One region of the Acinetobacter sp. FB genome, then DNA from elsewhere that is predicted to be linked to it. Evidence: predicted binding sites of a transcription regulator. Region 1 holds the regulator's gene; each other region holds the start of a gene.

Region 1 (10,626 bases):
TTGCGTGACCATACCGAAATCATTCCACGGAATAAAGCGCGTATTGCAGAATCAATGGGCCGCTTTGTACAAGAAAACTTTTTATCTCCTCAAATCGTTGAACGTAGTTTAAAAAATGCCGACCTCAGTTTGGCCGTCGGTCAATGGCTAGCAAACCCTCAAAATAACCAGCAAGTCGTACAGATGATTCAACATACTGTACCGAAAATTTTTGAATTTGTGAGCCAAGATCAAATTGCCCACTTTGTGCAAAACAATAGTGTGCAATGGGTCCGCAGTACTAAAATCAATAAATTAGCCAGTGAAATGTTACGTGCTGTTTTAGAAAATGATTTCCATCAAGACGTATTACAACGTGGTCTTGATCTGGCGCATGAGTGGATGGTCTCTCATCCTGAAGAGGCACGAGATCTATCACGTAAACTTTTCCAAGAATTAGGTGTTTGGAAACTTGCCAAAGGTGCAAGCTGGATTGGGATTGATGTGCAACAACGGACAATTGACTCACTGATTGAAAAAGTTGAATCGATGTTGGCTAACCCTGAACATCCATGGCGACAAGACATTGAAACAACCACACATTCACTCATGTTACAACTCGCTGATACGGAGAGTGAAGCCAGTCAATGTTTGAATAGTGGTAAAGATGCCCTTCTTGATAGCCCTCAAGTTCTGAACTTTATTAGTGGTGCTGTGGCAATTTTATGTGATGCCATTAAAACGGATTTAATGCAGGAAGATTCTGGTATTGCAACGAATTTACAGGCTGCGATACAACAGCTTGGTGAAAGCTTGATTCAGAATGAAAAAGTACGCCAAGTGTTAAATGAGAAAATGGTCGGCTTAGCGACTAATTTCAGTGAACAATACAGCGATAAGATTATCCGCTATATCAGCGAGCGTATTCACGAATGGGATTCACGCGAAATGATCGCCAAAATCGAGAGTGAGGTGGGTGGTGATCTGCATATGATCCGCGTCAACGGTGTGATTGTCGGTGCTTTTATTGGTTTAGCACTCGGTATCATTCGCGCCATTGTTGAAAATGTTTTGTAAATGATATGATTAAGGACGGTAAAACAGTGCTGTTTTGTCGTCTTTTTTTATTTCTTCATTGAAATAAAATAAGCTCCAATGTGAATATAATCAAATTTAGAGATGTGTTATTTCACTTCCTTTTCGTAGATCAAACCATGTATTTACTTTCTTGATAATAACGAATCAAAGTATCTGTATCTTGTTTTAAAAATGCAGTGAGATAGGCTTTTACTTGTACCAATGAAAGTTGTTTAAAATGAACTTTTTCTTTCGCCTGTCGTGTAACTAATCCAAACATTTGTTTTTTAGCAACAACAGCAGGAATATCTGTCTTGACAATAAAATTAAGTTCTTGAAATGATCCATAGGTATTTAATACGATTTCGATCGTTTGTTCTGTCTTTTCATCGGTAATGGTAAACGTTGGGCTAGCGCCATTCAGCTGCAGCCAACGGCTTAATTGTTTTTTCCAGCCCATTTTATCAAAACGAGTTAATACCCCAATGGTATTCAGTGCCTCAAGCTGCTCTACATCTTTTAAATCAATATGATGTGGGTAGCGTATTTTTAGATCGAAACTGTCCATTACTGAATGCCCTATTTGACAAAAAATAGTATTTATTTTAATCACTATCTGTAAATTATATCGCTTAAAAAATAAAATTTAAACAACATATATATTTGAAAATTAACAATTAAATTTACAATTTTAAATCAAAATTGACCAATTCTGTCAGTATTGTTTTTATTAAGACACAATTCCAATATTTCTCTTGATGTGAAACACATGTTTCAAACCAACAAGAGACATATCTCTTTTTATTTAGAGATCGATAATTTGGAAAAGGCCGCTCTTTCTCGATACAATCAGTCCTAAATAAAACATCAATCAGGTTAAAAACAATGTTGCAGCTTCAGTCAAAACTCCCAAGCCAAGGTGTTACTATTTTTAGCGTGATGACTGAACTCGCACAACGACTGAATGCACTGAATCTGTCTCAAGGCTTCCCCGATTTCCCTGCTCCACCTGCATTGCTTGAAGCGCTGAGCCAAGCCACGCTTTCAGGTTATAACCAATACCCTGCGGGAGATGGTGTTTTAGTACTCAGAGAACAACTGGCCAAACAGTTTTTACAGCGAGATCAACTGCAACTCGATCCTGTCACCGAAATTACAATTACCCCTGGCGCAACCATTGCGATTTTTTGTGCCATTCAAGCCTGTATCCATGCAGATGATGAAGTCATTATTTTTGACCCGAGCTATGACAGCTATGCCCCTGCAGTACAACTGGCAGGGGGGAAATCCGTTCATATTCATTTAGAAGCACCAACATTTCAGGTGAATTGGCAAAAAGTTAAAGATTGTATCAATGCAAAAACTCGCATGATTATCGTCAATACACCGCATAATCCGACTGGTGCGATTTGGTCAGAACAAGACTGGCATCAACTTATTGAACTCATTCAAGATAAAAATATCGTTGTGCTCTCTGACGAGGTCTATGAACATCTTGTTTTTGATGGACAAAAACATTTTAGTGCACTGCAATTCCCCGAATTACGTGACCGCAGTTATGTAATCGGTTCTTTTGGAAAAAGTTATCATGTTACAGGTTGGAAAACGGGTTATTGCATTGCAGCACCACATTTAATGCGTTTGTTTCGTCAAATTTATCAATTTGCCAATTTTTGCGGAACCACACCTTGCCAAATAGCATTAGCGAACTATATGCAGCAACATCCTGAGCACATTCAGGAACTCCCGAACTTTTATCAAGCAAAACGAGATCTTTTTAATACTCAAATTCAAAGTTCACGTTTCAAGTTTATTCCATCACAAGGTACCTACTTCCAAAATTTAGATTACAGTGCGATTCGCCCTGATTTGAATGATGTGGAAATGTGCCAATTCCTCGCAGAACAACACAAAATTGTCGCGATTCCTATTTCCGTTTTTTATCAACAAGCACCTGAATCACTACGCCTGATTCGTTTTTGTTTTGCCAAAACAGACCAGACTTTAGAGCGTGCGAGTCAAATCCTCGTACAATGTTGATCTACAAAAATAAACTGAACAATCATGCCTCCAACAGTAACGATAATGTTATGTTGGAAAAAATATAGCCGTTTCAGGATGAAGCGTGAAGGAAACTGAATGACACCACGCCAACCTTTGGTCATGCAACCCAATCTATGGAAAACTTTTTTTGTTTTTCTTGTTCCGTTGATTGCTACCAACATTTTACAGAACTTGTCGGGAACGATTAATACCATCTTTGTAGGTCAAATGATGGGAGTTGATGCGATTGCTGCGGTTTCTGTATTCTTCCCAATTCTTTTCTTTTTATTGGCATTTGTGATCGGAATCTCCGCAGGAACGACTGTACTGATTGGACAGGCATGGGGTGCGCAAAATCTTGAAAAAGTCAGAAGTGTGATTGGTTCGACTCTATTTATGACTTTAATTGGGGGCAGCATTATTGCTGTTTTAGGTTGGAGCTTTGCCGAGCATATTTTGCAATTATTAGGTACAGATCCTAAAGTCATGCATCTTTCTTTACCTTATGTTCGCTGGATGCTAGTGGGTAGTCCATTATTGTTTGTCTATATTATTTATACTTCGATTTTACGCGGTGTCGGTGATAGTGTTACCCCTCTAATTGCATTGAGCCTAACCAGCCTGATTGGTCTGGCAGTAACGCCTGTTTTGCTCAAAGGCTATTTTGGATTCCCTGCTCTAGGTATTGTCGCCCCTGCTGTTGCAACGATCATGGGATATGCTGCTGTACTGATCTTTCTAAGCTTCTACCTCAATTATAAGAATCATCCTCTCAAAATAGATGCGCGACTTTTGCAAAGCATTCGCCATGATGCAAGATTAAGTAAACTGATCCTAAAACTTGGTATCCCAACAGGCATCCAAATGGTGACAACTTCATTGGCAGGCTTAGTCATTATTGGTTTGGTTAATCATTACGGTGCACATGCGACCGCAGCATATGGTGCAGTGAACCAAGTACTCAACTATATTCAATTTCCAGCCCTCTCTATTTCAATTGCGGCTTCTATTTTTGCCGCTCAAGCGATTGGTGCAGGCAAACCCGAGTTATTAGCCAAAGTCACACGAACGGCTTTAGGAATGAATGTCATATTTACTGGCAGTTTGATCACTTTGGCTTACTTATTTTCCAAATATTTAATGGCTCTATTTATTACCGATCATAGCGTCATTGAACTTGGGCAGCAGCTCTTATTTATTGTTTTATGGTCAATTTTATTCTTTGGCGCAAGCGCTATTTTTGCTTCAATCATGCGAGCTAGTGGAACCGTCAATGTTCCAATGATGATCAATATTCTCACTATTATTCTAATTGAAGTTCCTTGTGCCTATTGGTTTAGTTCGTTATGGGGCTTAACGGGCATTTGGACTGCTTATGCACTTTCTTTTGTGTGCTTATGTGTATTACAAGCCTCTTATTATCAGTTTGTTTGGAAGAAGACCAAGATCAAAGTCCTTATTTAAAAATTTCTTTGATCCTCAAATAAAAAAGCCATTCTCTAAGAATGGCTTTTTTATGCTTGCAACTTACATCATTTTCGTTGCAAGTGCAGCAATACGTTGATAACCCGTCGGGAATAGACGTTGGAAAGAATCCACAATACGTGCATCTGTTCCAATTAACAAACGGCGTTTATCTTTCAACACGGCGTTTAAAATCTGACGTGCAGCTTCTTCTGGTGGTGTACGTAAGAATTTATCAAACTGCTTGATCGATTTATTTGGATCCATGCCCAAGCTCTTTAAGCTGTCATTCATTTTGGCAGCTTTTGCGATATTGGTACGGATACCACCTGGGTGTACACAAAGAGAACTTACGCCACTCTTTTCAATATCAAGTTCTTGACGTAATGATTCAGTAAAACCACGTACCGCAAATTTTGTTGCATTGTATGCAGATTGTGTTGGTTGCGAAGTTAAACCAAAAATACTTGAGATATTGATGATATGACCATCTTTGGTTTGCTTAATGAATGGTAAGAATTCTTTGGTGCCGTAAACAACACCCCAGAAGTTAATGCCTACAATCCACTCCAAATCTTCATAACTTGCGCCTTCAACAGTTGAGCCAAGTGCCACACCTGCGTTATTGAAAATCATATTCACTGAGCCATGATCTTGAACAGTTTCTTGCGCCCATTGCTTCACCGCTTCACGGTTTGAAACATCAAGAACTTTGGTCGTTACTGTGATTGGGTTTTGTTTTACCAACTCAACAGTTTGCGCTAATCCTTTCTCATTGATATCACTCAATGACAAATGGCAACCTTGTTTAGCCAATAAAATTGCCAATTGTTGTCCAATCCCAGAACCTGCACCTGTGATCGCTGCGACTTTATTTTTAAAATTTTTCATTGCCTATCCTTTGTATTGCGAATGATATGCACACATTTGTCTTGATCATGTGCAGTTTAAGCTATAACCAATATAATTTTGACAATACGGGTTGTCAATATAGTACACTACAGCTTTAAGACAAATGGCAATAACCAACATATTGCTTGTCATATTAGGTCTATTTACATTTCATGACGTAAGATGTTTAGACACGATGAAATAAGTTTTACGAAATTTAGTTATTCTAAATTCGCAAGACCTGTTTAAAATGCAAATAAATCTTAGACATACGATTTAAAGACTTTTTAGGGAACGGTTTTTCCATGGCAACTGAAGATCTAGCGACACGCAAGAAAAATAATACCGAAGCGAAAGAGCGTCAGTTTAAAGGTCTCTCTTTAACTGAACGCAAAGAAGCTCGCCGCGAAAAGTTGATTGAAGCAGGCATTGCAACCTATGGTACACAGGGTTTTTTTTCGGTCACTGTCAAAGATGTCTGTAATGAGGCGAAGCTGACTGAGCGTTATTTTTACGAATCATTTAAGAAAAGTGAGGAGCTTTTCCAAACGGTATTCTTAAAAATGATTGGCAAAATGCAAAATTGTTTGACCCAAGCTGTGCTCATGGCTGCACCTGAACCTAAGAATATGGTTACGGCAGGTTTATCTGCATTATTGAGTGCGATTAAAGATGACCCTCGTATGGCACGAATTATTTATATCGATGCCATGTTGGTGCAAGATTTACATAATCAGGCGACGATTCAAGAAACCTTGACTCAATTCGACCGAATTATCCAAGCTTTCGTGATGATTACCATGCCGAATGCACCTCAAAGCGGTGAAGAAGTTTCATTAATGGCAACAGGTTTAAATGGTTACGTCACGCATATTATTATTCGTTGGGTTTCCGAAGGTTTTAAACAACCCTTAGAAGATGTGTTATCTGCTTGTTGTGCTGTGTTTTTATCATTTATTGAAACCACCTCACAAAAAAATTAAAATCCTTTTACAGTTTTGTGACGAACACAATAGAAAGGTTTCAATGGTATTAACCAAATGAATTCATTTGTTTTATTTGCAAACAACTTGTCATCATTTGGTCACTACTCTGCCCTAGAATTGTCACAATTTATTGCTAAATTCGACTTTATTAACTCTTTTGCAATGATATTGTCATAATTAATCTTTGTAATAAGCCTGTCATAACAACAAAACGGTTCACCGTTACAGATTTTAAGGGTATTGCGCAGTGAAAGATGACTATATTTTAATTGTCGATGATGAGCTACCGATCCGCGAAATGATCCATACCTCTTTGGATATGGCAGGCTTCCAATGTTTACAAGCTGAGGATGCCAAACAAGCGCATCAGATTATCGTCGATCAGCGTCCTGCTCTTATTTTGCTGGATTGGATGCTACCGGGTGGTGTCAGTGGTGTAGATCTATGCCGTCGTCTCAAACGTGATGAAAACTTAGCTGAGATTCCTGTCATCATGCTGACAGCACGTGGTGAAGAAGACCATAAAGTGCAAGGGTTAGATGCGGGTGCAGATGATTATATGACCAAACCATTCTCTACGCGTGAATTGGTTTCTCGTATCAAAGCGGTATTACGTCGTGCAAATGCGCTCAGTGGCGAAAAAGTCATTGATGCTAATGGCTTAATGCTCGATCCAGTCAGCCAGCGTGTGAGCTTTGGTAACAGTATTCTCGATATGGGTCCAACCGAATATCGTTTATTGGCTTTCTTTATGACACACCCTGAACGTGCGTATACACGTGCACAATTACTGGATCAAGTTTGGGGCGGTAATGTTTATATCGAAGATCGTACCATTGACGTGCATATCCGACGTTTACGCAAAGTCTTAGAACCTTTCGGCGTAGATCGTTTTGTACAAACAGTACGTGGCACAGGCTATCGTTTTTCTACACGAGCTGATTTGGCAGCAGGTTAAAATCCTTTATGTATGAACCTTATCCCGTCCCTGAACTGGCACGTGAACATCAACGTTTCCGTCACAGCAATTTATGGACGTTTGCAAAACAAGATCTAAGACTGCTACTTTTTTTCTTATTGATTGCGAGCTTAATTGGATTCGGGGTTGGATACTTTTGGAGCTGTATTTTTGTCGCGTTCGTCGTTTTTTTTATACTCCAACTCCGCTCACTGTATTTGGTCAATGAGTGGATCTCAAATCGCCCCTATGATGTTCCCCCAAATCTAAGCGGTATTTGGGGTGCATTATTATTTAATGTCTATCGAGCGCAGCGACAAGAACGTATCGTTCAAGCTGAAATGGTAGGTTTGATTGATCGTGCTCAATCATCGCTGGTTGCATTGGCTGAAGCTGTCGTTTTGATTGATGACCAACATCAGATTGAATGGTGGAATCCTGCTGCCGAGAAGTTATTGGGCATCAATCCTTTGGATCGCGGACGTAATTTACTGGCTATTTTGCGTCAACCCAGTTTTATTGAATATTTTAATCATATCGATCAAGCACCTGATGGTATCCGTTTACAGGCTCAAATGGACGAAGACCGATATGTGCAAGTGAAGTTAACTCGTTTTGGTGGTGAAAGCCGCTTATTGGTGGCGTATGACACCACTCGCGTACATAATCTTGAACAAATGCGTAAAGACTTCGTGGACAACATTTCTCATGAATTACGTACACCGCTCACCGTATTGAGTGGTTATATCGAAACATTTATCGATCAAGATGACATTACTCCTCGCTGGAAACGCGCTTTCACTCAAATGCAATCACAAACCAAACGTATGAATGCATTGGTGAATGATTTATTGCTTTTATCCAATTTAGAAAACAATAAAAAAGTTGCTAAAAATCAAATTATTGACATGGCAAATTTGATGAATCAATTATTTGATGATGCGCGTGCTTATAATCTCGATTATGGTCATACTTTAAATTTAGATATCGACAGTCATTGTGATTTAATCGGCTCTGATATGGAAATTGCCAGTGCGTTTAGTAATTTAATCACCAATGCAATTAAATACACGCCGAAAGGCGGCATTATTACGATTGGCTGGCATGAAGATGGTGATCACGCTTACTTTACCGTACAAGACAATGGGATTGGCATTAATCCAAAACATCTACCCCGTTTAACTGAGCGTTTTTATCGTGTTGACAGCGCACGTAGCCGTCAGACAGGGGGAACCGGTTTAGGCTTAGCAATTGTCAAACATGTTTTAATGCAACATGGCGCCCATTTAGAAATTAGCTCCAAAGAAAACGAAGGCTCAACCTTTACCGCTGTCTTTCCCAAAGAACGTTTGTATCGTATAGGTTAAAATAGAGGGAGCTAAAATTGCTCCCTAAATATTTGATATTACAATTTAATTACAATAATAATATAATAATATTTTGATTAATTTCACTGCTCACACATTCCTCTTTAGACGTAATATATTTTATGAATTCTCATTTCTTTCGTAGTTTCGCCTTTCTCCTAGGCTTAAGTAGTTCATTTTCAGCGATCGCAATGCCCACTGATCCATTGATCGGCACTTGGAAAGTGGTAGATGAACGGAGTGGTTCTTATCTATCTGATATTGTGATCAGACGTAATTCTAAAACTGAACAATACAGTGCTGTCATTGTAAAAATGTACCCTCAAGGCAAAGAGGCGATTCCGACACTATGCACCCCTTGTACTGGTGCTTTAAAAAATCAGCCGATTATTGGTATGGAAGTACTAAGTAATCTTAAAATGCTGAATCTAAATGAAGAATTTGGACAAGGTGTATGGATCAATCCTTATGATGGATATAAATATAGTTTGAATGCGCGTTTAAGCAAAACAGGTAAAATGCTCACGATAAAAGCTAAAAACCCGAATAATAATACGTTTAGAAATATGACGTGGATTCGTCTCTAAATTAGAAATCTCCCTTTCAAAATTAGATTAAAAATCCATCAAAAAGAGCGTATATAAATACGCTCTTTTTCAAATAATTCTGTGATTTTGAGATAAATAACAAATAGATAAAAATACATTTCAAATGAAGGAATGACTTAAACAGATACAGGTTTCGACTCCACCAAATGACTGGGTAAACCAAAGATATGGTCGAAAAGATAATTATAAACAAAGGTATAACAAGGTATTAGAACCATCAGGCTGAAATCTAACAAAAATGCTTTTATTAAACTGATCTGCATCCACCATGCAATGAGTGGAATCAAAATCATCACTAAAACAATTTGAAAGCCGATGGCATGTACCACCCGTCTCATTACTGTGCGTTTTTTGGAGATCTGCTTTTTTTCCCACATCTCAAATACATGGTTATAAAAGTAATTTATCGTCACTGCGATCACAGCAATCAAGATCGACAAAGGTCCTGTATGACTTATGCTTGTATCCGAAAGTACAGCCAGCACCATCGCACAGATGAAAAAGCTAAAAACTTCATAGAAAAATACGTAGGTGACTCTTCTCTTGGTTCCTTGCATGACCACACCTTAAAATCAATAATGAGTGGATTTTACCCTTTAAATTTGATAAAAAAAGTTAATCGTCATCAGATTTACTGACAAGGAAATTGTCATGAAACTCAGCAGTGATCAGTTAGAGTTGATTCTTGAAATCATTGATCGTGGTAATTTTTCCGCAGCAGCACGTGCCTTGAATCGAGTGCCCTCGGCTGTCAGCATGACGATTGCGAATCTCGAAGCTGAATTGAATTTAAAATTATTTGAGCGCAGTAAAAATCATCTCGCCCCTACCGAAGTCGCTCTTTCAATTGAACCTCATGCACGGTTGATTGTCACCAAAATGCGCCAACTTGAAATGCATTTAAGCGAGCTTTCGATGGGACTCGAAACTGATATTTCGATTGGGGTTGCTGCAGACGTCAACCAAAAGTTTTTATTGGCGGGAATTGAACAACTGATTCAACGTTATCCACTACTCAATATTGAAATGGTTTCAGCGCCTCAACAAGAATTAAAAGTGCGCCTAGAAAAAAATGAAATTGACTTATATGTTGCTTATAGTTCTTCAAATATTGATACAAACCAACGTTTTCGATTATTAGCGATGGAAAAGTTTGTAGCAGCCATTTCACCCTACAATGCACAGAAATTGAAAGAACAGCAGCGTAATGAACTCACCACGCTCTCTGAATTAAGACAAATTATTGTGGCGAG
Region 2 (10,626 bases), 1.7 Mb from region 1:
GCTAAAATTTTATTTTTGTTAGGTTTTAATTCATTAACCCATAACACAAGTAGAAATGTAATTGGTGTCGCAAATAGCCACCAACTTACAAATCCTATAGCGTTTCCATATTCAAGACAGAGTAGGCTTCCCGAAATTAAAAAGCAGAGGTAAGCAAAAATTTTGAAGAGAGTTTTATAGCGAATGAGATATAGTTGCTTCGTTTTGCTGATTTGCTTAGAACTACATTTATATAAGAAGGTCATTCCAATCAGTATCAAAATTAGACTCAAAAAAATCATGCCTTCACCTTATTTTGCGCCAATTTTGCTTTAATTTTTTGAGCTGATTTTTCTTGAATAGGTTGAATATTTCTAAAAATAAAAATAGCGAATACAGCACAAATGAGTAGGAACAAATCAACACGCAGAAATAACCAATAACTTGAAAGGTCTGAAATTAATCGATGATTGATGAGATACACTAAGTTATATATTGGTAAAACAACTGCAATCAAACCGAAAAAGAAAACTTGCGATTTCCATAAATATTGTTTAGGGGTTAGCAGGGCTATAATCAAGCTCAGCATCCACACACTAAAAAAAGTATAAATTTCATAATTTGGGGTGGTTTCAGTAGTATGTATCAATCTATTTGAAAAAAGATAGCCTAGCATTGCGATTGGTAAGCCAATAAACGTCGCAACATTTAAACGATCTACTAAATAAAAACCAAGATGAAACTTCTCAGATTTATTTTGGATTTGGCGCTTCAGACTCCATAGTAGTAGTCCTGACGCAATCATCAAACAACCTAGTATTCCTGAACAAAAGAAAGCAAATCGTAGTAGTGGTTGCGCAAATGTAGCCATATGTAGACCATAAACGCCTGCATTTAAGGTTGCTACAGGACTATTATTTCTCGTGTTGCCTAAAATTTTTCCAGAACCATCTAAGGTAATTTGTGTTTGATTTAAGGTAATGGAATGATCTTCTAATTGTTTAAAAGTGATTTTTGCTTGATTGGTATTTGGATTTTTAACCTCAATCGTTGCTAATTCTTCATTTTCCCATTGCTGTGGTAATTTCTCTAATAACACAGTGATTGGCTGCATATCTGCTTGGGTTGGGGGAGAATCGATATTGGTTGTTTGAGAGATCGTTTTGATCTCCGTGAAATATTGAAATGGCTTTTCAGGATATAATTGTTTCATACCCCACGGTAAATATAAGTAAAAGAAAATAGCTAAACCAGTAAAAGTAATCGTCAAGAAAAAGGGAAGAGCAAGTACAGAGCAAACATTATGAAAATCGAGCCAAGAGCGTTGTGATTTAAAAGTTCTCAACGTAAAGAAATCCGTAAAGATTTTTTTATGGGTAATAATGCCCGAAACCAATGCAATCAACATAATAAAAGCTGCGATACAAACGATTAGGCGTCCAATAAGGACAGGTAATCCGTACAGCTGAAAGTGGAAATTATAAAAAAAGTCACCGCCTTGTGTTGCAGAAAGTTTAAGTTCTTGACCAGTATTTGCATCCAAGTCTCGGCTTTCATAACCACCTATACTTTTTTCCCAATAAATTTTATTGACAGGTTCTTCTTTATTTGCAACTTTGATATACCAAGATTTAGCATCAGCTGCGTTTTTTTCTAAATACTCTGTTGCTGTTTGAATAGCCGTTACTTGATTAATTTGATAATGCGATAGTTGAGGCTGCATCCATAAATTAATCTGATGACGATAATAGGCACTCGTTCCCATCAGAAAAATGGCAAATAAAAGCCATCCAAAAATTAAACCCGTCCATGCATGTAGCCATGCCATAGATTGGCGTACACTTTTGTTTTGCATTATTAACTTAAACCTACAGATAAGCCGAATAAAGTACCTGCCAAAATCAAGCTAATCCAAGTAAGTTTTAACAAAGAATTCGTGCAGAAACTAACAATGATGAATAGTAAATAAAAAATTATTGAAATAAAGGCAGCCAAATAAATGGCTTCAGCTTTAGCGAATGAATGAAGAAATAATGCAGTCAGACATAAGCTCAAATACATCATGCAGACGTAACCAACACTAAAACTCAAGGTAAAGCGGTAAAAAATACTTAGGCGATAGATGAGCGTAAGTGATGTTGATTTTGCCATAAATGATTTTTAACTAGCCAATAGGAGAATAAATATCAAATGAAAATGATTATTGTTAATATTAATAAATTGAAAGTAAACTCGCAATCATTTAACTATCGTTAATCAAGATAATTTTTAAATTAATGAATGGAATTTTAGATCAAAAATCATATTCACTAATCTTGAACAAATTGGATAGCTTATTATGATTCGATGTAAAATCATTTTGTTAGAATCATTCAAATATTTCAGTGGGGCATTGGTCTTGTTAAAGCAAAAACTAAAAATTGGTATCGTGGTGGGAGAAGTTTCTGGAGATACTCTAGGAGTGAAATTCATGCGCAGTTTTCGCGAACAAGGAATTGATGCTGAATTTGAAGGTATTGGTGGTCCACAAATGATTGCTGAGGGTTTCCATAGTTATTATCCAATGGAAATTTTATCAGTAATGGGCATTGTGGAGGTTTTGAAAGATATAAAGAAGTTATTTGCTGTACGTGATGGTCTAGTTGAACGTTGGACTGAACATCCAGTGGATATTTTTATTGGAATTGATGCACCTGATTTCAATTTACGTCTTTCTAAAACAATAAAAGAAAAGAATTTACCAATTAAAACAGTTCAATACGTAAGTCCATCTGTTTGGGCATGGCGTCAAGGACGTGTACATGGCATTAAACGTAGTATTGATTTAGTGTTGTGTTTATTCCCATTTGAAAAAACATTTTATGAAAATTACGATGTTCCAGCAGCTTTTGTTGGGCATCCACTAGCCAAACAATTACCTTTAAAAAATCCAATTGTAGAAGCAAAGCATCAGCTTGGTCTATCTGCACATGAAATGCATGTTGCTTTATTACCAGGAAGTCGAAGAGGTGAAATTGACAGACTATTGCCTTTGTTAATTGGGGCTGCGGAAATACTACATAAGAAATATCCTGAACTAGAGTTTCTGATTCCAGCAATCAATGATGCTCGAAGACAACAAATTGAACATGGTATTCAAAATTTAGATGTAACTTTAAAATCTAAAATTTATATTTTAGAAAATACGGATGCTGAATCTAAAATAGGTCGCATGGTCATGAATGCGAGTGATATTGTCGCACTAGCATCAGGAACTGCGACGCTTGAAGCGATGTTATTGCATCGCCCAATGGTGACTTTTTATAAGTTGCATTGGCTAACTTATATGATTGCTAAGTTTCTTGTTAAGATTCCATACTACTCTTTACCTAATATCATTGCAGGTAAAAAAGTCATTCAAGAATTAATTCAAGCTGATGCAACACCAGAACACCTTGCTTCTGAAATTGAAAAATTAATGGATAATGAAACAGCACATATTCAGATGATGCAACATCTAAGTATGCATAAACAATTAATCTCAGGAGATACTGAAAATCCTGTTGATGCAATTCTGAATTGTTTAAAAAACAAATTAAGTTAAAAAAGGTGGCATTTCAAATGCCACCTTATCATTTACGCTCTTAGAATCATTTCATAGCCTGTGTATTTACGAATATTGATGACACCAATATCGAGTAATAAATATTGCCCCTTAATGCCATGTAAAACACCACGAATTTTGGGTGTTTTATCCAAATTTAAGGACTTAATTTTTTCTGGATATTGTTCAACTGGGTAAATAAATTCTTTAGGCAATTCATGTTCTAAAAATTCAAGTTCTTCATTGAATTCTAAGTTTTGGCTAAACTCATCTCGAATCGTTTGAATTTTTGGTGCAAATTCTTCCAAAATCTGGTCACGTTGCTCAATTAAATTCAATGGTTCAGCTTCACCTTTAAGGAGCTTACGCCAATCCGTCTTATCGGCAATTTGTGTACCAAATAAAGTTTCTAAATGACCAGATAAGCGGCGTGAACCAACTTTTAAAATGGGCAAAGCTTGGGTTGCACCTTGATCTAACCATCGAGTCGGCATATTAACGATACGAGTAATTCCAATTTTTAGTGCGCTTGAATTGGCTAGATATACAATATGAGGTTGGAAACAAACCTTATGTGCAAATTCATCTTCACGACAAGTTCCAAGGTGATAATGGCAAGTCTCAGGTTTCATAATACAAAGATCACATTCAGCTTTGGTCTTGAAGCACTTGAAACAGTGACCTTGGGAATATGATTTTGGAGTTTTTGCACCACACGAAGTACAAAAAATATTTCCAGTCCATTCAATTTCTAATTCTTGACCTAATACGAAGGGTAGATCAGTTTCTGAACGATCTAATATAAATTTATATTCAACATTTGCCTTGCTGGTTGGTTGATCAGTTACACTATGCGTTTTGAGCGCTGCGTGCATTTTGTGACAAATGCCTTGTAGTTCCATCAATAAACTCTCATCTTTCTCAATCAAGGGTTGCAGTTATGGCTGAACAAAATGTCATCACTTCTATGCTAGACGATTTATCTAAAGAACAGCCCATTCATACTGCACTTTGTATAGGTCAGCAAATTGATCAAAATGCTGAAATTCAATGGCATCATTTTAACGTAACTGACTTTTTAAATCTGCCATTTACACAACGTTATGATTTAGGTTTTGTATTATTTGATACAGAGCAAATGCAAAACATCACTGAAACACATAAAGCGCAGCTTTTAGTGAAGTTACGCGACTTAATGGCAAAAAGGATTGTTGTTGTTAGTAAACGAAACGATGAAAAGCTATTACGTTCACTAGGTTTTACTCAACTTATTGATAAGACTACTCATGATAGTGATTTTGCTCTATGGCAATTCAATATTTTAACTTATAAACATGTTCCTGATTGGTTTAACTCTAAATTTTGGGCAAATCCAGAAAATTGGAATAAATTTCGTTGGTGATTTCTTAGGCTTGACTGCGGCTCTGAATAAGCCGCAGTTATAAAATAATAATAAACTGATTAAATGTTCTTGCAAATTTTAACACTTTAACTTTGTTTTCATGCTGAAAAGCAGCGTATGCTTTTCGAATAAATAATTCTAATTGGAATATTAAAATCATGACAGATTTGACAAATATCGTAGAGATTTTAGCGAAACAGGCTTTAGGCGGTCAGCAACAATCTGGGCAAAATAGTGGTGGTTTAGGTGGAATTTTAGGCTCTGTTTTAGGGAAACTTAGTGGTCAACAACAAAATAATCAAAATCAGCCGCAAAGTGGTTTAGGTGGAATCCTAGGTTCAGTTTTGGGTCAGTTAGGTAGTACGAATAACAATACATCTCAGACAAATAGTAATACTAGTGGGGGGAACACAGCCCAAACATTATTAATAGCCGTATTGCCGTTGGTTCTTGCTTGGATTCAAAAACAGGGGGGCTTACAAGGGGCATTAGATAAGCTAAAAAGTACAGGTTTATCCAATCAGGTACAGAGCTGGGTCGATCCTCAACAAGTAAATGCTCAAGATGTTCCAACCCAAAATATTCAAAGCTTATTTGATGATCAAGATATCGAACAGGTTGCTCAACAATCACAAGCGCCAAAGCAAGAAATTTACAGTGCGATTGCGTCTGTATTACCTCAAGTGATTGATTCTTTGACTCCGCAAGGAAGTAATACCAATCCCCAAGAAGAAAATCAAGATATTCAACAAGTATTGAATTTGGTGAGTGGTTTTTTAAAAAGATAAGTATATAAAAATAAAAGGGCGAAACGCCCTTTTATTTAATATTTGAAATAAACTTCTGATTAGAAGTTATATTCCATACCTAAACCAATAACAGTTTTCTTGTTATTGTCTTTCTGCCAGTCAATTTTTTGTTGAGCAACAACACCGTAGAAACGAGCTTGTTTATTGATATTGTAATCAGCACCTACACCGTATAAATCATTTTTACGATCTTCAAGACCATCAACTTCTGTTTTCGCAGAGATATATTCTGCTTTTAACTTCACTGGTGTAGAAGGAATGATATATGCAGCAGTTACACCGAAAGCGTTTTCTTTTAAGCCTTTGTAGCCTACAAGTGTATCATCTGTAGGTTTCGCAGTTTGCCATAAACCACCGAATACTAAACCTTCAGCACCTACTTGAGATAAATCAAGTGAGCCAGTTACACGTACTGCATCTGTATATACACCAGATAAGCCATAAGCATTATACTTTGATGCAACTGCAAAGTTACCTGCAACAGCTGCATTTAAACCAATATCTTTATTTTCGTAAGTTAGAGACGTTGAAACACCATCACCGAATCCATTACGACTACCTTTTTGACCACTTGCAGAGTTATCTAGAGGTATCGTTTTACCGTCTTTATCTTTAGTAGTTTCATTCTGTTCACCTTGTTGGAACATAATGTTAAATGCTAAACCAGCCAATAATTTTTTATCAGTTTCAAAACCGATAACATTGTTTAGACGATCTTCACCTGCTAATACAGCTGTCATATCAAGATCATTGTGGTCATTGAAAATATCTTGGTTATTACCAGCAGCTGTTTTAAAGTAAGAATCAAATTTACCAATTTTTAATGTTGCAACACCATCAGATTTAAGACCAATAAAACGATTACGTTGTGTTAATTCTTTGCCATCTTTATCTTCACTGTCAGCATTTAATTGCCATTCTGCTAAGTAAACAGCTGAAAGGGTATTCGTTAACTTTTCTTCGCCTTTCACACCAAGACGAGAGGCATTTGAGTTAATTTTTGTTACGCTTTCATCTTTAAAGCCATTCTTGTCGATTTGATCTAAAGTCACATTGAGCTTACCATACAATGTAGGTGCTGCTTGCGCTGCATTCATGGCTAAAGTTGCTACAGTAGCAGCAAGAAGCAATTTTTTCATTGAGATTTCTCCAAACACTTTTTGTAAATGGCTGATGCCTTAGTTACTGTTATAAGCTTGCTTGTGTACATAAAGTTACACAGCTCACTGACTTGTATGCAGTATCGGCAAACTTTGTGACAGATAAGTGAAAGAAAAATGACAGTTTGATGACGATTCATATTTAGTAATAATTATATTTGTTCTTGATTTTTATATATTTAATAAATAAAAATGGGGCGAAAAGCCCCATCATTTAGATAATTTTTTGCTTACAGCACTGCTTTAATCTTTTCAGCAAAGGCTTTAATCTTTTCCTGATCACCCATTTGTGCTGCATGACGACCAAGTTCATGAACTGAGCTAGGAATCAAATGAAAGTGCACATGTGGAACTGTTTGCCCAGCTGCAGCTCCTGAAAGTTGCATTAGTACGATCCCTTTAGCATCTAAAGCGGTTTCAATTGCTTTAGCTATCTTTTGAACAATTTGAATCGTATAGGCTGCTGCATCAGCAGGTAAATCCATCAAAGTAACAGCAGGTGTTTTAGGAATAACTAAAGCATGACCATCTGCTTGAGGCATAATATCCATAAAAGCGAGAACCTGATCATCTTCATAGATTTTGATTGCAGGTAGTTCGCCTCGTAAGATTCTTGCGAAAATATTTTGGTCATCGTACGCCATGATTAGTCCTTTAATATAATGAGATGAGAAGTTTTGCTTTTCAGACAAAAATAGAAAACAAACTGCTAAGACTTAAAAATAAGGCTTTTATTTGCAATTTAATTCTTTTTGACGCTCTTTAATTTCATCTAAGCGTTGTTGCTCTCTGTCAGAAAATTTAGGCTTTGTTGTATGGCAGTTTTCATTACCATATTTAGCCTTGGCATCTGCATCTTTAAAACAAAATCCTTTAGATGCATAGATGAGGTTATAGTCATCTTGCAACTTTTTACATTCTTGTTCTGGTGTAGCTGCTTGAAGGTTAAAACCTGTAAGGCTTACCAATCCAGCAAAAACTGCAACCGTAAACTTATTCATGAGGTATTCCTCTAGTTAAAAGGCACGAACTCAAATAAATTAAGAAAATATGTCTATTTTCACGATTTGACTTAAGTTCAACTACTAATATACGGTTTATCAATGAAATTTCAATGAAACTGTATTATTGGAGTGTAATTTTTATCCATAATTCATTCATAAAACGATGTTATTGCTAGTTCGTATTCAAATTTTTGAAGATATAACGATAAGTTTAGAAAATATGATATAGAAATTGTATAGCTTATAATTATCAAACTTATTGAAATTTAAAATAAATAATAACCACTCCGAGGAGTGGCGCTGTATCATCGTTTTGTGTCAACTAAATGTAGAAACTTTAAATGATTTTTGCTGTGCTACGTTTTCAAAAAATTTTACTGCTGGGGAGTGTGCTATATAGGCTAAGGCTTGTTCTGTATTCCCCTCATGAATAGGATTAAACTGTGGTGATACCCACCGTAAGGCCGCTTTAAATAAGTATTTTATGGTGGGTAGATGATCTGTTTTCGTTGCAGTTTCTTCAAATTTCCGAATAAAAGTAAAAAATCCTCGACGCATCAACTTCTGCATATCTTGATGATCTAGATCTTGTTTTCCAAGATTACGAGCGAAGTCTGCTAGAAAATAAATAAAGAGCGGGAAAATCGCTAACATAATGACTTGCCGTGAGACATAAAAACCAAGTTTATTTGATGATAAATGTTCAAATAGGTCGTAAGCTACACAACGATGCTCAACTTCTTCTGCAAGATGCCAACGGAATAAATCACTCATCGCAGGATCTGCTTTATCCCAAGATTTACTTTCAAGTGTCCACTGTCCAATTGTACCTGTAAAATGCTCAATGGCGGCAATTACACCTACACGGAACAACAACCAATATTCATCAAGTTTTTCACCTTTTATAAAGGGAATACCTAAAGGTTTATCACCTAACAAAACGTTGAAAATTAGGTGGGCACGATTTAATGAATCTTGAATGTCATAACCATTTTCTTTAAGAAAGTCTTGTACTTTTTCATGTGCGCGGGCATGAGCAGCCTCTTGACGAATAAATCCAGTCACATCATCTTTTAATTTCGGATCTTTAATATATGGTAGGGCTTTGTTAAACACTCTACAAAACCAAAATTCACCTACAGGAAGAAGCATATTTATACCGTTAGCGATGTGTGAACATAGCGGATCATTAGGCATCCAACAGACTGATGATTCGGAAAAATCGAAATGCACTTTTCTAGCTTTAATTTGGTGATTTTCCATGATCATACACGTTACCCAATATGTAGTTACTAATTAAGTTGATTAAACAATTTTTAGCACTCAGCAACACAGATCACCATGTTGTTTGGGGACAAAAAACTCTATGTTTTTAGATTTAATGATAAAAATTAGATAATTTTATTTAGTGAGTTGTTCTAAACAAATCGTCATTTTTTAACAATAAATACAAATTTAAATTATTAACTATAATTATTTTTATATATTTTGATTTAACTTTGATTTTATTATTGATTTTTTAATTATTAAGATAGGTTAAATTAATTTTATTTTAAAATACCAAATTTCAAGTATTTTATTTTCCATATTAATATTTATACTGCTTTCTCCTAATTATAATATGGATAATTAAAAATGTTAACTGAATCACAAATATCAATTCAATTTCCTGAAGGCTCAACATTATCATTAACTGCTTCAGATAATCCATCGAGTTCAACTGGTTTTAGTGTAAAAGCTCAAGGCACTGGTTCCTTTACAGGATTAAGTTATACGATACCAGCTCATTCTAAAGGTACAATAAAAGCAAAAATCAGTGTTATGGCAATTACATCAGAAGATGTAAGAAAACTAAATGAGATGGTTTTAAGCATGGTAAATGCCTCAACAAAGACTAAAATTGAAGAGTTTGAAAAGACTCATGCAAGTGCTAATTTAAGTATTTGGTCATTTTGGAGTGCTGGAGCATCTGCATCATACGATAAGACTTATAAAAAGATGCAAGAGAGTGGCTTAAGTGATAGTCAGATTTCAACTATTATCGAAAAGATGTTTGAAATAGCAAAAAGCCAATCTCATGTTGAATTAGATTTTAAAGTTGATAATCGTCATAATGATTATTCAGTCAGTGGTGACCTGCAGTTATATACAATTGGTGGTACAATTTCAACTGAAAAGGGAACAGCTGAATTTAGATTTTTAGCAGATAAAGGTACTGCTGGTAAAGGCTCTGATACTGCTCCAGCTCAAGGCGAAATAATCCCATTATCTTGACAATAATTTGTTTTAAATTTATAAAAATCACTTTATTTATAATAAAGTGATTTTTAATTTATATTTTATTTTAAATTTATTAATAATAGCGTTTGATTTTAATTATTGAAAATCATAGATTTTCGACCATTGATTATTTAAGTGTAATCTTGGTCCACTCTTCATACATTTTGACAGCAGAAGAAAAGTCGCTATTGGGTTCTGCAGTAAGGTTTGCTGCTTGAATCAAACTCTGGGTTAAGGCGAGGATAGGTGCTGGAAGTTTTGCCTCATGCACTAAATTCAACGCAATACCAGTGTCTTTTGCAAGCAAAGGCAATGCAAAAGTTACAGGGAATTCGCGGCTGAGAACTCGTTGTGGAAAAATAGTTTCTGTGACCATACTTTTGCCACTAGAAGCATTAATACAATTCAA
Region 3 (10,626 bases), 1.1 Mb from region 1:
ATGTCTAAACCTTTTACTTATGCATACGTGCTACAAAAGCTTGGAATAGATGCGGTATTAGACAAAGTGGGTGTTGAACCTTCTGGCGAAGCATTCAATGAGATTTCACTTGGGAATGATCGCCGTCCTAAAAACCCAATGATTAACTCAGGTGCAATCACCACACATTCATTGATTCCAATCAAAGAAGGGCTACAAGGCGCAGAAATTCTACGTGAGTTTATGAGCGAACTGGCTGGGCGTGAACTACGTTTTGATGATGCCGTCTATCAGTCCGAGGTAAAAACTGCCTATCGTAATCTTTCGATAGGGTATATGTTGCGAACCGTCGGGATTTTGGAGAGCGATCCTGTTGATATTGTGAATGGCTATATTCGTCAGTGTTCGATTTTGGTCACTGTGAAAGATCTCGTTCGTATGGGAAGTGTTCTTGCCAATGGTGGGGTTGATCCTAAAACAGGTAAACGATTATTGAATCGTGCAGTGGTACGCCAAGTCCTTAGTGTGATGATGAGTTGCGGCATGTATGATGCCGCTGGTGATTGGCTCACGACGGTTGGAATTCCTGCTAAAAGTGGTGTAGCGGGTGGAATCTTGGGTGTATTGCCGGGGCAGGTCAGTATTGCCGCATTTTCACCAAAGTTAGATGAGCATGGTAATAGTGTTCGTGGTATTGATATTTTAGAACGGTTATCACGTGACATGGGCTTACATTTGATGGAAGGAACATCTTCGGCACAAACCATTGTACAAAGCCATTATCTGACAGGAAAAAATGCGTCATTAAGTGTGTATGTGCTGCGCGGTGTATTGAAATTTACTGAAGCTGAAATGTTGTTACGGACTTTGCAGTGTGAGCCTGTGAATAAGAATACAATCGTGATTGATTTGAGTCAGATTTCACTGATTCATGATGTAGGTAAACGGATGTTTTTAGAGGGGATTGATCGTTTAATTGATGATGGTCATACCTTGCTTTTGGTTGACCCCGAACAGCGTTTGGATCATGCACGAACCCATAAAGATCGAATATTGCATGTTTATCAAAATCTAGAGGATTTAATTGAAAAGCACAAAGAATTATAAAAGGAGAAGTTATTTATCTATTTTATTGGTTCGAAATTGCTGTGGTGTTTTACCTAAATGTCGTTTAAACATTGCACTAAACGCACTTGAATTGGTATAGCCAAGTGCTTCAGAAATCTGTGAGATTGACTCACCATTGGAAATCTTACTCAGTGCATGAGCAATATGCATCTGCTGAATCCATGCGCGATAAGACAGTCCCGTTTCTTTTTGAAACATACGCATTAAGGTTCTTGAACTTGTCCCAATCTCATCTGCCCAATGAGTCAAATCTTTGCAATGCTTAGGTGAATGTAACAGTGCTTGACAGATTTTTAATAGACGTCTGTCTTTGGGCCAAGGGATTTGAATGGGAATTAGATTGGCACTATGAATTTCTTCAAAAATTAGAATTTGTAAAGCTTCTGAAATATCTTGAGATGAAATAAGGTTTAGCGCATTTACTTGTGTAATTTGATTAAGTCGAATCAACAATTCATGCAACAAATTACTGACTCGAATAATAAAACAATTTTGTCCCATTAATGCCGCAGCATTCACTTCAACGAGTGCAGTATTCAGCTTAACGTGACTCAGTGAAATGACACTGTGTTCAACATTTGCTGGAATCCATAACGCACACATAGGCGGAACCAACCAGACATTATTGGGAGTGAAAACCTGAATATTTCCCGTTGAAGCATATAAAAATTGTGCTCTGGTATGGGTATGTGTGGGTGTAATCTCACGATAAGTATGTTCAGAGGATAATCCAATGACCAATTCAGATTGATCAGATTGAATAAGAGATTCGTGCATAATATAAGCTAAAATTTGTCATTTATGCGATAATTATTGGAAGATAACCTTATAAGCGACAAATTACAATAAGCGTCTTATCTAAAGATATTGGAGTTTTTCGGATATGACGTCTTCAATACAGTTGAATGATGGTATTGCAAATACTGCTACAAATGAGCAACCGCAAGGTATGATCATGAAGATCGTTGGTGCTGTGGCTTTTGCACACTTACTTAATGATTTAATTCAAGCAGTTTTACCCGCTATTTATCCCATGCTTAAAGCAAACTTTGCACTCAGTTTTGCGCAAGTCGGGCTGATTTCCTTTGTATATCAGATTACGGGTTCACTGCTTCAGCCTTGGATTGGACTGTATACTGATAAACATCCAAAACCATATCTTTTACCATTAGGAATGATGGTCACATTATGCGGTATTTTACTACTCGCATTTTCTCCAACTTTTACCGTATTGTTGCTCGCATCTGCATTGATTGGGGTAGGTTCTGCAACCTTTCATCCTGAAGCTTCGCGTGTGGCGAGAATGGCATCGGGTGGACGTTTTGGTACAGCTCAATCGACCTTTCAGGTCGGCGGTAATACAGGAACTGCAATTGGACCATTATTGGCTGCTTTGATTATTGTGCCTTTTGGACAACATGCGGTTGCATGGTTAGTAGTATTTTCATTATTAGCAATTTGGGTTTTATTTGGAGTAAGTCGTTGGACGATTAGCCATGCAAAAAACTCATTTGCTGCAAAGGTCAATCAAACACAAACCAAGTTGCATGGTCGCCAATTAATCATTGCTCTAACTACGATTAGTGTATTGATGTTCGCTAAATTTACTTATATCGCGAGTATTAGTAACTATTTTACTTTTTATTTGATTCATAAGTTTCAGATTAGTCTTCAAACGGCTCAATTACATTTGTTTGTATTTTTGGCAGCGGTTGCTTTGGGTACTTTTGCAGGTGGTCCGATTGGCGATCGAATTGGGCGTAAAGCGGTAATTTGGGTGTCTTTTGTAGGGATGGCGCCTTTTGCTTTGATGATGCCGTATGCCAACTTGTTTTGGACAACAGTTTTATCCGTGATAACCGGTTTAGTGTTGTCGTCTGCTTTTGCTGCAATGGTAGTTTATGCTCAGGAGGCTGTTCCAGGGCGTGTTGGCATGATCTCAGGTTTAATGTTTGGTTTGATGTTTGGTGTCAGCGGTATTGCAGCAGCAGGGCTTGGGCATTTGGCTGATGTGAATGGAATCGAATGGGTATTTGGTTTATGTTCTTTTTTACCACTGCTTGGCTTCGCAACAGTCTTTTTGCCAAATACAAAAGTTAAATAGGTCGTTTATATTTAAGTCTCTCAGTTCTAAAGGATTGAGAGATTTTTTTATTTGAAATATTTTGAATGAGTTCAACTAAAAGTGAATTAGACTTTGTAAATTTAAAAATTAATAATTCTAAAGATGACAAATTCATGAAACCTTATAACAAAAATTTAAAACAGCCATCCCGTGATTTACGGAGCAATATGACTAATGCTGAGCAACTACTATGGCAAAGAATCAGACGTAAACAGATTTTAGAATTGCAGTTTTATAGACAGAAGCCAATTCTAAATTTTATAGTGGATTTTTATTGTCCCAAAGCACATTTAGTTATTGAATGTGATGGTGGGCAGCACTATACAGAAGAAGGATTAGGGGCTGATCTAAATAGAGATTATGCTTTGAATGAGCTTGGACTTCTGACACTGAGATTTAGTAATCATCAAATTTTGACTGAAATTGATGCTGTGGTAGAACAGATTTATTGTGTAGTTCGGCGAAGGTTAGAATCCTCCTAAATCCCTCTTTTTTAAAGGAGGGCTGGGGAGGATTTATTTGAAGATTTTCTCCCCAAAAATATTGTAATCATGCATCATTGCTTCAAAAGATTTTGAATCAGCAGTTTTATCTAAATTGCTTGTAACGGTTTCATATACTTTATTGCTTTGATCTTCTGAAATATCGCTAACCTTGACTTGAATTTCTCTAGCCTTATCTTTCATATAACCTAATAAATATTCTGGCATTACCAAATTTGATGGTCTTAGAATTCCCTGTTTAAGTGCAACCCTACTAGCTCGCATTTGTTTTGAATATTTTGAACTGATAATACCTATAATTAAGAATGTTGGGAGTTTCGTGAAAGTATAAATATCTTTGTCACCTGTAAGAACATCAATACCAATACTTCGAAGAAAGTAGCGATTAATATTTGATGGGAAATTCAATGATTCAGGTGGTTTTTCTATTTCAGATAACGGAAAAATATGTTGTTCATATTGATCTAGGTTAGATGTATTTCCTAATAGAAAGTTTCTTAGATGAGTTTCAGCTTGATGCGTTTGTTTTAAAAAATACTCTGACTCATCGTTAAAGTCACTATTTTGTCTTTTTATATATATTAATGTCCGCCATGATAGTGATGCACAAAATTTTGAAAGCCATTCATTGTAAGATGAAATATATTGTTGTTTGTCTAAGCTAGGCAAAAATATTTGTTCTGAAAATAGTTTTTCCCATCCTGAAAATAAAATTTCGCAGTTATGACAAAGTAGATATTCTTTGAAAATATCTTGTTGTCTTTTATTTATATTCTTTATGTCACGTAGATAACCCGTAGCACTAGTTCGTTTCAACCATTTACCTACAAACTTTGGAATTAGATGGCTTTCTTTTAAATTAGTTTCATCTTTACAAAGAGCACAGATACCATGCATTTACAAACTCATTAGAATATTGAATAGGTTGTTATTTGATCTTATATGAAATATTTGAATGCAACAATAATCCCTCCCAACCTCCCTTTGAAAAAGGGAGGAGCGGTCACGTAATTTATTAGATACGTGAAAGTCCCCCTTTTATAAAGGGGGATTTAGGGGGATTCAACTAACCAATCGAATCATCTAAATTCGGTGCTAACCAACGCTTCGCTTCATCCAGTGTCCAGCCTTTACGCTTTGCATAATCCTCAAGCTGATCTTGAGAAATCTTGCCCACATTAAAGTATTCACTTTCTGGATGCGAATAATAGAAACCACTGACAGAAGATGGCGGCATCATTGCAAAGTGTTCAGTCAACTTGGTACCAATTTTCGCTTCCGAACCTAACCAGTCAAATAATACCGCTTTTTCAGAATGCTCTGGGCAAGCAGGGTAACCTGGTGCAGGACGAATACCGACATATTTCTCTTTGATCAATTCTTCATTGCCCAAAGTCTCATCGGCTTTATAGCCCCAGAACTCTTTACGGATACGTTCATGCAAATGCTCGGCAAATGCTTCGGCAAAACGATCGGCCAAAGACTGAACCAGAATCGCTGAGTAATCATCGCCTTTGGCTTTATATTCATTCGCCAATTCTTCAGCACCAAAGATTGATACAGTGAAACCGCCAAGATAATCGGTATTATCTTTAGAGGTGCTAATAAAGTCCGCTAAAGATAAATTTGGTTTGCCTGTCACTTTGTCTGACTGTTGACGAATATGCTCAAAGGTATGCGTAACCTTTTGACCAGATTCATCAAACACACTCACTGTATCCGCACCTGTACGTTGCGCAGGGTATAAACCAAATACAGCACGTGCATCGAAACGGTTATTCTCGATAATGTCTTTCAACATCTCTTGTGCTTGGTTATACAAATCCGTTGCCGCTTCACCGACCACTTCATCTGTCAGGATTTTCGGGAATTTACCTGCCAAGCTCCAAGAGATAAAGAATGGTGTCCAGTCAAAGTACTCAACCAATGTCGCCAATGGATAATTGGTAATGACTTGCGTACCTAAACTATTTGGAATCGGTGGCACATAGTTGTCATCCACCTTGAAACCATTCTCAATTGATTCAGCATAGCTGAGTTTAGCCGCTTTCGGTTGCTTGTTGGCTAAACGTTCACGAATCTTGGCATATTCAGCACGATGTTCTGCAATAAAATTGCCACGCATTTCTTTTGATAGCAGGGTAGTTGCTACACCGACCGCACGAGAAGCATCAGCTACATAGATCACCGCATCATTTTGATATTGCGGATCAATCTTCACTGCGGTATGTGCTTTTGAGGTCGTTGCACCACCAATCAACAATGGAATGTTAAAGCCTTTACGCTGCATTTCTTTAGCAACAAACACCATTTCATCCAAAGATGGGGTGATCAAACCAGACAAACCGATGATGTCACATTTCTCATCAATCGCAGTTTGCAGGATTTTTTCCGCAGGTACCATCACACCAAGGTCAACGATGTCATAACCGTTACAGCCCAAGACCACGCCCACGATATTTTTACCAATATCGTGTACGTCACCCTTAACAGTCGCCATCAACACTTTACCTTTAGACTGGCTACCTGTTTTTTCAGCTTCGATGTATGGGTTCAGCCAAGCGACAGCTTGTTTCATTACACGTGCAGATTTCACTACTTGCGGCAGGAACATTTTACCTGAGCCGAACAGGTCACCAACCACGTTCATGCCATCCATCAATGCACCTTCAATCACATCGAGTGGACGCTTGGCTTTTAAACGGGCTTCTTCGGTATCTTCATCAATATAAGTGGTGATACCTTTGACTAAGGCATATTCAAGACGTTTTTCTACCGACTCGTTGCGCCATTCGAGGTTTTCAGCTTCACGTTGTGCGCCACTATGACCACGGAACTTCTCTGCCACTTCAAGCAGTTTTTCTGTGGCGTTTTGACCAGACTCACCTTGGTTCTGATTCAGAACAACATCTTCTACCGCATCTTTCAGTTCTTTTGGAATATCGTCGTAAATCGCCATTTGACCAGCGTTCACGATCCCCATGGTCATGCCTTGTTTGATGGCATGGTAAAGGAATACCGAGTGAATTGCTTCACGCACAGGCTCATTGCCACGGAAGGAGAAGGAAACGTTTGAGACACCACCTGAAATCATGGCGTGCGGCAAGTTCTGCTTAATCCAACCTGTGGCTTCAATAAAGTCGACACCATAGTTGTTGTGTTCTTCAATCCCTGTTGCCACTGCAAATACGTTCGGGTCAAAAATAATATCTTCGGCAGGGAAGCCCACTTCATTGACAAGAACATCATAAGAACGTTTACAGATTTCACGTTTACGTGCAGCGGTATCAGCTTGACCTGTTTCATCAAAGGCCATCACAATAATCGCAGCACCATACTGGCGGCATAGACGTGCTTTTTCGACAAACTCGTCATAACCTTCTTTTAATGAAATCGAGTTGACGACGGGTTTACCTTGTACACATTTCAAGCCTGCTTCAATGATTTCCCATTTTGATGAGTCAATCATAATTGGCACACGAGAGATATCAGGCTCAGATGCCACTAGATTCAGGAAGTGCACCATCGCATTTTGCGAATCGAGCATGCCTTCATCCATGTTGATGTCGATGATCTGTGCACCAGCTTCAACTTGTTGCTGAGCTACTTCTAGAGCTTCGGCAAATTTTTCTTCACGGATGAGACGTAGGAATTTTTTTGAACCCGTAACGTTGGTACGTTCACCCACATTGACGAATAATGAATCATCATAAATGTTAAATGGCTCTAAACCACTTAAACGGCAGGCTGGTTTGGTTTCAGGAATTTGACGTGGCTTGATATCTTTAACTGCGTTATAAATCGCACGGATATGATCTGGTGTGGTACCACAGCAACCACCCGTGATATTGATGAGACCACTTTCAGCAAATTCTTTGATGAATGCGGCTGTTTGTTCTGGGGTTTCATCATATTCACCAAAGGCATTTGGTAAACCTGCATTTGGATGCGCAGAGACAAAAGTATCAGCAACATCAGCAATGGTTTTTACGTGTGGACGCATCGCGTCTGCACCCAAGGCACAGTTAAAACCAATTGAGAGTAAGTCACCATGACGTACTGAGTTCCAGAACGCTTCTGCGGTTTGACCCGTTAAGGTACGACCTGATGCATCGGTAATGGTGCCTGAAATCATCAACGGCAGTTCATGACCAATTTGCTTGAATACTTCTTTTACCGCAAAGATTGCAGCTTTACAGTTCAAGGTATCAAACACAGTTTCGATCAAGAGAATGTCTGCACCACCTTCAATCAAGGCATGGGCAGCTTCAATATAGTTTTCTTTGAGTTCATCAAAAGTAATATTACGGAATGCAGGGTCGTTCACATTCGGTGAAATCGAACAGGTACGTGAGGTTGGTCCAAGTACACCTGCAACAAAACGCGGTTTATCAGGCGTTGAATATTTTTCACAAGCTGCTTTAGCTAAACGCGCTGCTTCACGGTTGATCTCTGGTACGAGGTCTTCCATGTGATAGTCCGACATTGAAACACGTGTGCCGTTAAAGCTGTTGGTTTCAATAATATCTGCACCTGCATCCAAATAAGCTTCATGGATGCCTTGAATAATGTGTGGTTGTGTTAGCACCAATAAATCATTATTGCCTTTTAGGTCTGAGGCCCAATCTGCAAAACGTTCACCACGATAATCTTGTTCTTCTAATTTATGGCGTTGAATCATCGTCCCCATTGCACCATCAATAATCAGGATACGTTGGGCAAGAAGTGATTGTAGGGTGGTAAGCGTGGACATTCAGAAACCCCAGTCGATGATGAAGATAAAAAAGCAGGGGCATTGTAACAGAAGCGAACAAAAAGCGCGTATTTTCAGCATCAGGATGATGTGATTCATCCAGTCAGGTTGAAAATGTCATAAAAGCTTCATGAAATTGCAATAATTTCGGTGAATAATGCCTAAAAAGACAACGTATATTTCGAAATATGACAAATAAGTTTCATATTTTGTTGTGTTTGTTGCAAAATCAGACAAACAGGTTTGATTGAATTTATTTTGAATTAAGATATTGTTTTTGTTATATAAAAATAAAAATAATCTTGATTTGAATCAAAAAAAACATAAAAAAATGTAAGAAAAATATGAAAATTTGGCTTCATATGACAGTCCTTTGTCATATAATTGTCATAATTTAATTAAACAATACAGAGGATTTTATTATCCTCTTACCGTCTACATGAATTCTAATCTTCCTCCTGTTTCGGATTCACCGCTTGCCAGTTCTACGGCAAAATCGACGAATGTACATGTTCCTACACCGAAATTTTTTATGCCGGTGTTTTTAACAATTATTATTGCAACACTTATTTATATTGGTTTTCAGGTGAGTGCTGACTTAGCGCATGTACCACCTTTGAGTTTATATTCAGTTATTCTTCTATCTACGGCACTTTTCATTGCTTTAGGCTTTGAATTTGTAAATGGCTTCCACGATACAGCCAATGCGGTTGCCACCGTGATTTATACCAATGCATTACCTGCACCTGTTGCAGTGATGTGGGCTGGTTTCTGTAACTTCCTTGGGGTTATGGTAGCGAGTGGTGCTGTTGCTTACGGTATTATTGCTTTACTTCCTGTTGAACTGATTATGAATGTCGGCAGTGGGGCTGGTTTTGCAATGGTATTTGCTTTGTTAATTGCAGCCATTCTTTGGAACTTAGGGACTTGGTTCCTTGGTATCCCAGCATCAAGCTCTCATACTTTAATCGGCTCGATTTTAGGTGTGGGGATCATGAACCATTTCTTAAATGCTTCAACTGGTGCAACCAGCGGCATTGATATGGATCAAGTCATTAAAGTGGGTAAGGCGTTATTATTCTCACCTTTAATCGGTTTTGCTTTCGCAGCAATTGTATTCTTGTTGGTTAAAACAATTTTTAAACGCCAATTAGAACTTTTTCAACCACCAGAAGGTAATAAACCACCACCACCGCTCATCCGTGCAATTTTGATTTTTACATGTACGGGCGTGAGCTTTGCGCATGGTTCTAACGATGGTCAAAAGGGCATGGGTTTAATCATGTTGATCTTGATCGGTTTAGTGCCATTAGCATATTCACTAAACAAAAGCTTAGATGCAAATCATCTTCAATCATTTGAAAAGCTTTCAAGTCAAACAGCTGCTGTGTTGAATGTAAATCAAAATGAATTATCTGATGAGAAAGCGCGTGCTGTACTCACAAAATATATTCAAACCAAAGAGCAAACACCTGAAGTTGTTCCAGCACTTGCAAGTATGACAGAACACTTAGGAACACGCGTTGCAAATTACGGTGATCTTAAAGCTATTCCTGAGGCCGCTGTAAGCGAAATCCGTAATGATATGTATTTAAGTACCACAACTTTTAAACGTTTAGACAAAGCAGAAGCTTTACCGAAGATGGATAAAGACCAAGCTAAAACTGTTAAAGAGTATCGTAGTAATCTTGATTCATTCCTACAATACATTCCAAATTGGGTTAAAGTTGCGGTCGCACTTGCACTCGGTTTAGGCACGATGGTGGGTTGGAAGCGCATTGTTGTGACTGTTGGTGAGCGTATTGGTAAGAATCATATGACTTATGGCCAAGGGATGTCTGCTGAACTTGTTGCAATGAGTACCATTGCTGCTGCTGATGGCTTGGGTATGCCTGTATCGACTACACATGTTTTAAACAGTGCTGTTGCAGGTACCATGGTTGCGAATAGATCAGGTTTGAACTTCGCAACAGTGAAAACAATACTTTCTGCATGGATCTTTACTTTACCAGCGACGATTTGTTTATCTGGTGGTTTATACTGGTTATTCTTACAGTTTGTATCATGATTTGATTTGCTTTAAAGCCAAATCACTTTAAAAAGCTTTGCCGAGGCAAAGCTTTTTTTATGGGTGATAA

What was found. The regulator PhoB, encoded in region 1, activates phosphate uptake and scavenging genes when phosphate is short. The targets are predictions, from matches to a motif close to TGTCATNAANCTGTCATAA.
Region 2: AC0JIQ_RS08325 (porin) is a predicted target of PhoB. The motif match lies at 7,049-7,067, and genes of this name have one in related genera.
Region 3: AC0JIQ_RS11345 (inorganic phosphate transporter) is a predicted target of PhoB. The motif match lies at 8,863-8,881, and genes of this name have one in related genera.

What each region holds. Positions count from the first base shown of each region.
Region 1 covers NZ_CM148502.1:93,276-103,901, reverse strand. Annotated here, with positions in the region: gene AC0JIQ_RS00470 (DUF445 domain-containing protein) at 1-1,056, shown strand, start outside; gene AC0JIQ_RS00465 (hypothetical protein) at 1,187-1,624, opposite strand; gene AC0JIQ_RS00460 (methionine aminotransferase) at 1,942-3,096, shown strand; gene AC0JIQ_RS00455 (MATE family efflux transporter) at 3,196-4,563, shown strand; gene AC0JIQ_RS00450 (SDR family NAD(P)-dependent oxidoreductase) at 4,627-5,454, opposite strand; gene AC0JIQ_RS00445 (TetR/AcrR family transcriptional regulator) at 5,760-6,437, shown strand; gene phoB (phosphate regulon transcriptional regulator PhoB) at 6,688-7,398, shown strand; gene phoR (phosphate regulon sensor histidine kinase PhoR) at 7,407-8,765, shown strand; gene AC0JIQ_RS00430 (DUF2147 domain-containing protein) at 8,888-9,352, shown strand; gene AC0JIQ_RS00425 (PACE efflux transporter) at 9,490-9,930, opposite strand; gene AC0JIQ_RS00420 (LysR family transcriptional regulator) at 10,025-10,626, shown strand, end outside.
Region 2 covers NZ_CM148502.1:1,771,984-1,782,609, reverse strand. Annotated here, with positions in the region: gene AC0JIQ_RS08360 (DUF1634 domain-containing protein) at 1-281, opposite strand, end outside; gene AC0JIQ_RS08355 (PepSY-associated TM helix domain-containing protein) at 278-1,834, opposite strand; gene AC0JIQ_RS08350 (hypothetical protein) at 1,837-2,130, opposite strand; gene lpxB (lipid-A-disaccharide synthase) at 2,378-3,562, shown strand; gene AC0JIQ_RS08340 (DUF2797 domain-containing protein) at 3,595-4,464, opposite strand; gene AC0JIQ_RS08335 (DUF6231 family protein) at 4,503-4,964, shown strand; gene AC0JIQ_RS08330 (YidB family protein) at 5,123-5,752, shown strand; gene AC0JIQ_RS08325 (porin) at 5,812-6,912, opposite strand; gene AC0JIQ_RS08320 (HIT family protein) at 7,164-7,577, opposite strand; gene AC0JIQ_RS08315 (YARHG domain-containing protein) at 7,665-7,934, opposite strand; gene AC0JIQ_RS08310 (metal-dependent hydrolase) at 8,256-9,206, opposite strand; gene AC0JIQ_RS08305 (hypothetical protein) at 9,573-10,211, shown strand; gene AC0JIQ_RS08300 (NAD(P)-dependent oxidoreductase) at 10,345-10,626, opposite strand, start outside.
Region 3 covers NZ_CM148502.1:2,384,825-2,395,450, reverse strand. Annotated here, with positions in the region: partial or broken gene AC0JIQ_RS11375 (glutaminase) at 1-1,126, shown strand, start outside; gene AC0JIQ_RS11370 (AraC family transcriptional regulator) at 1,096-1,884, opposite strand; gene AC0JIQ_RS11365 (MFS transporter) at 1,991-3,211, shown strand; gene AC0JIQ_RS11360 (endonuclease domain-containing protein) at 3,346-3,714, shown strand; gene AC0JIQ_RS11355 (hypothetical protein) at 3,748-4,632, opposite strand; gene metH (methionine synthase) at 4,802-8,488, opposite strand; gene AC0JIQ_RS11345 (inorganic phosphate transporter) at 8,928-10,556, shown strand.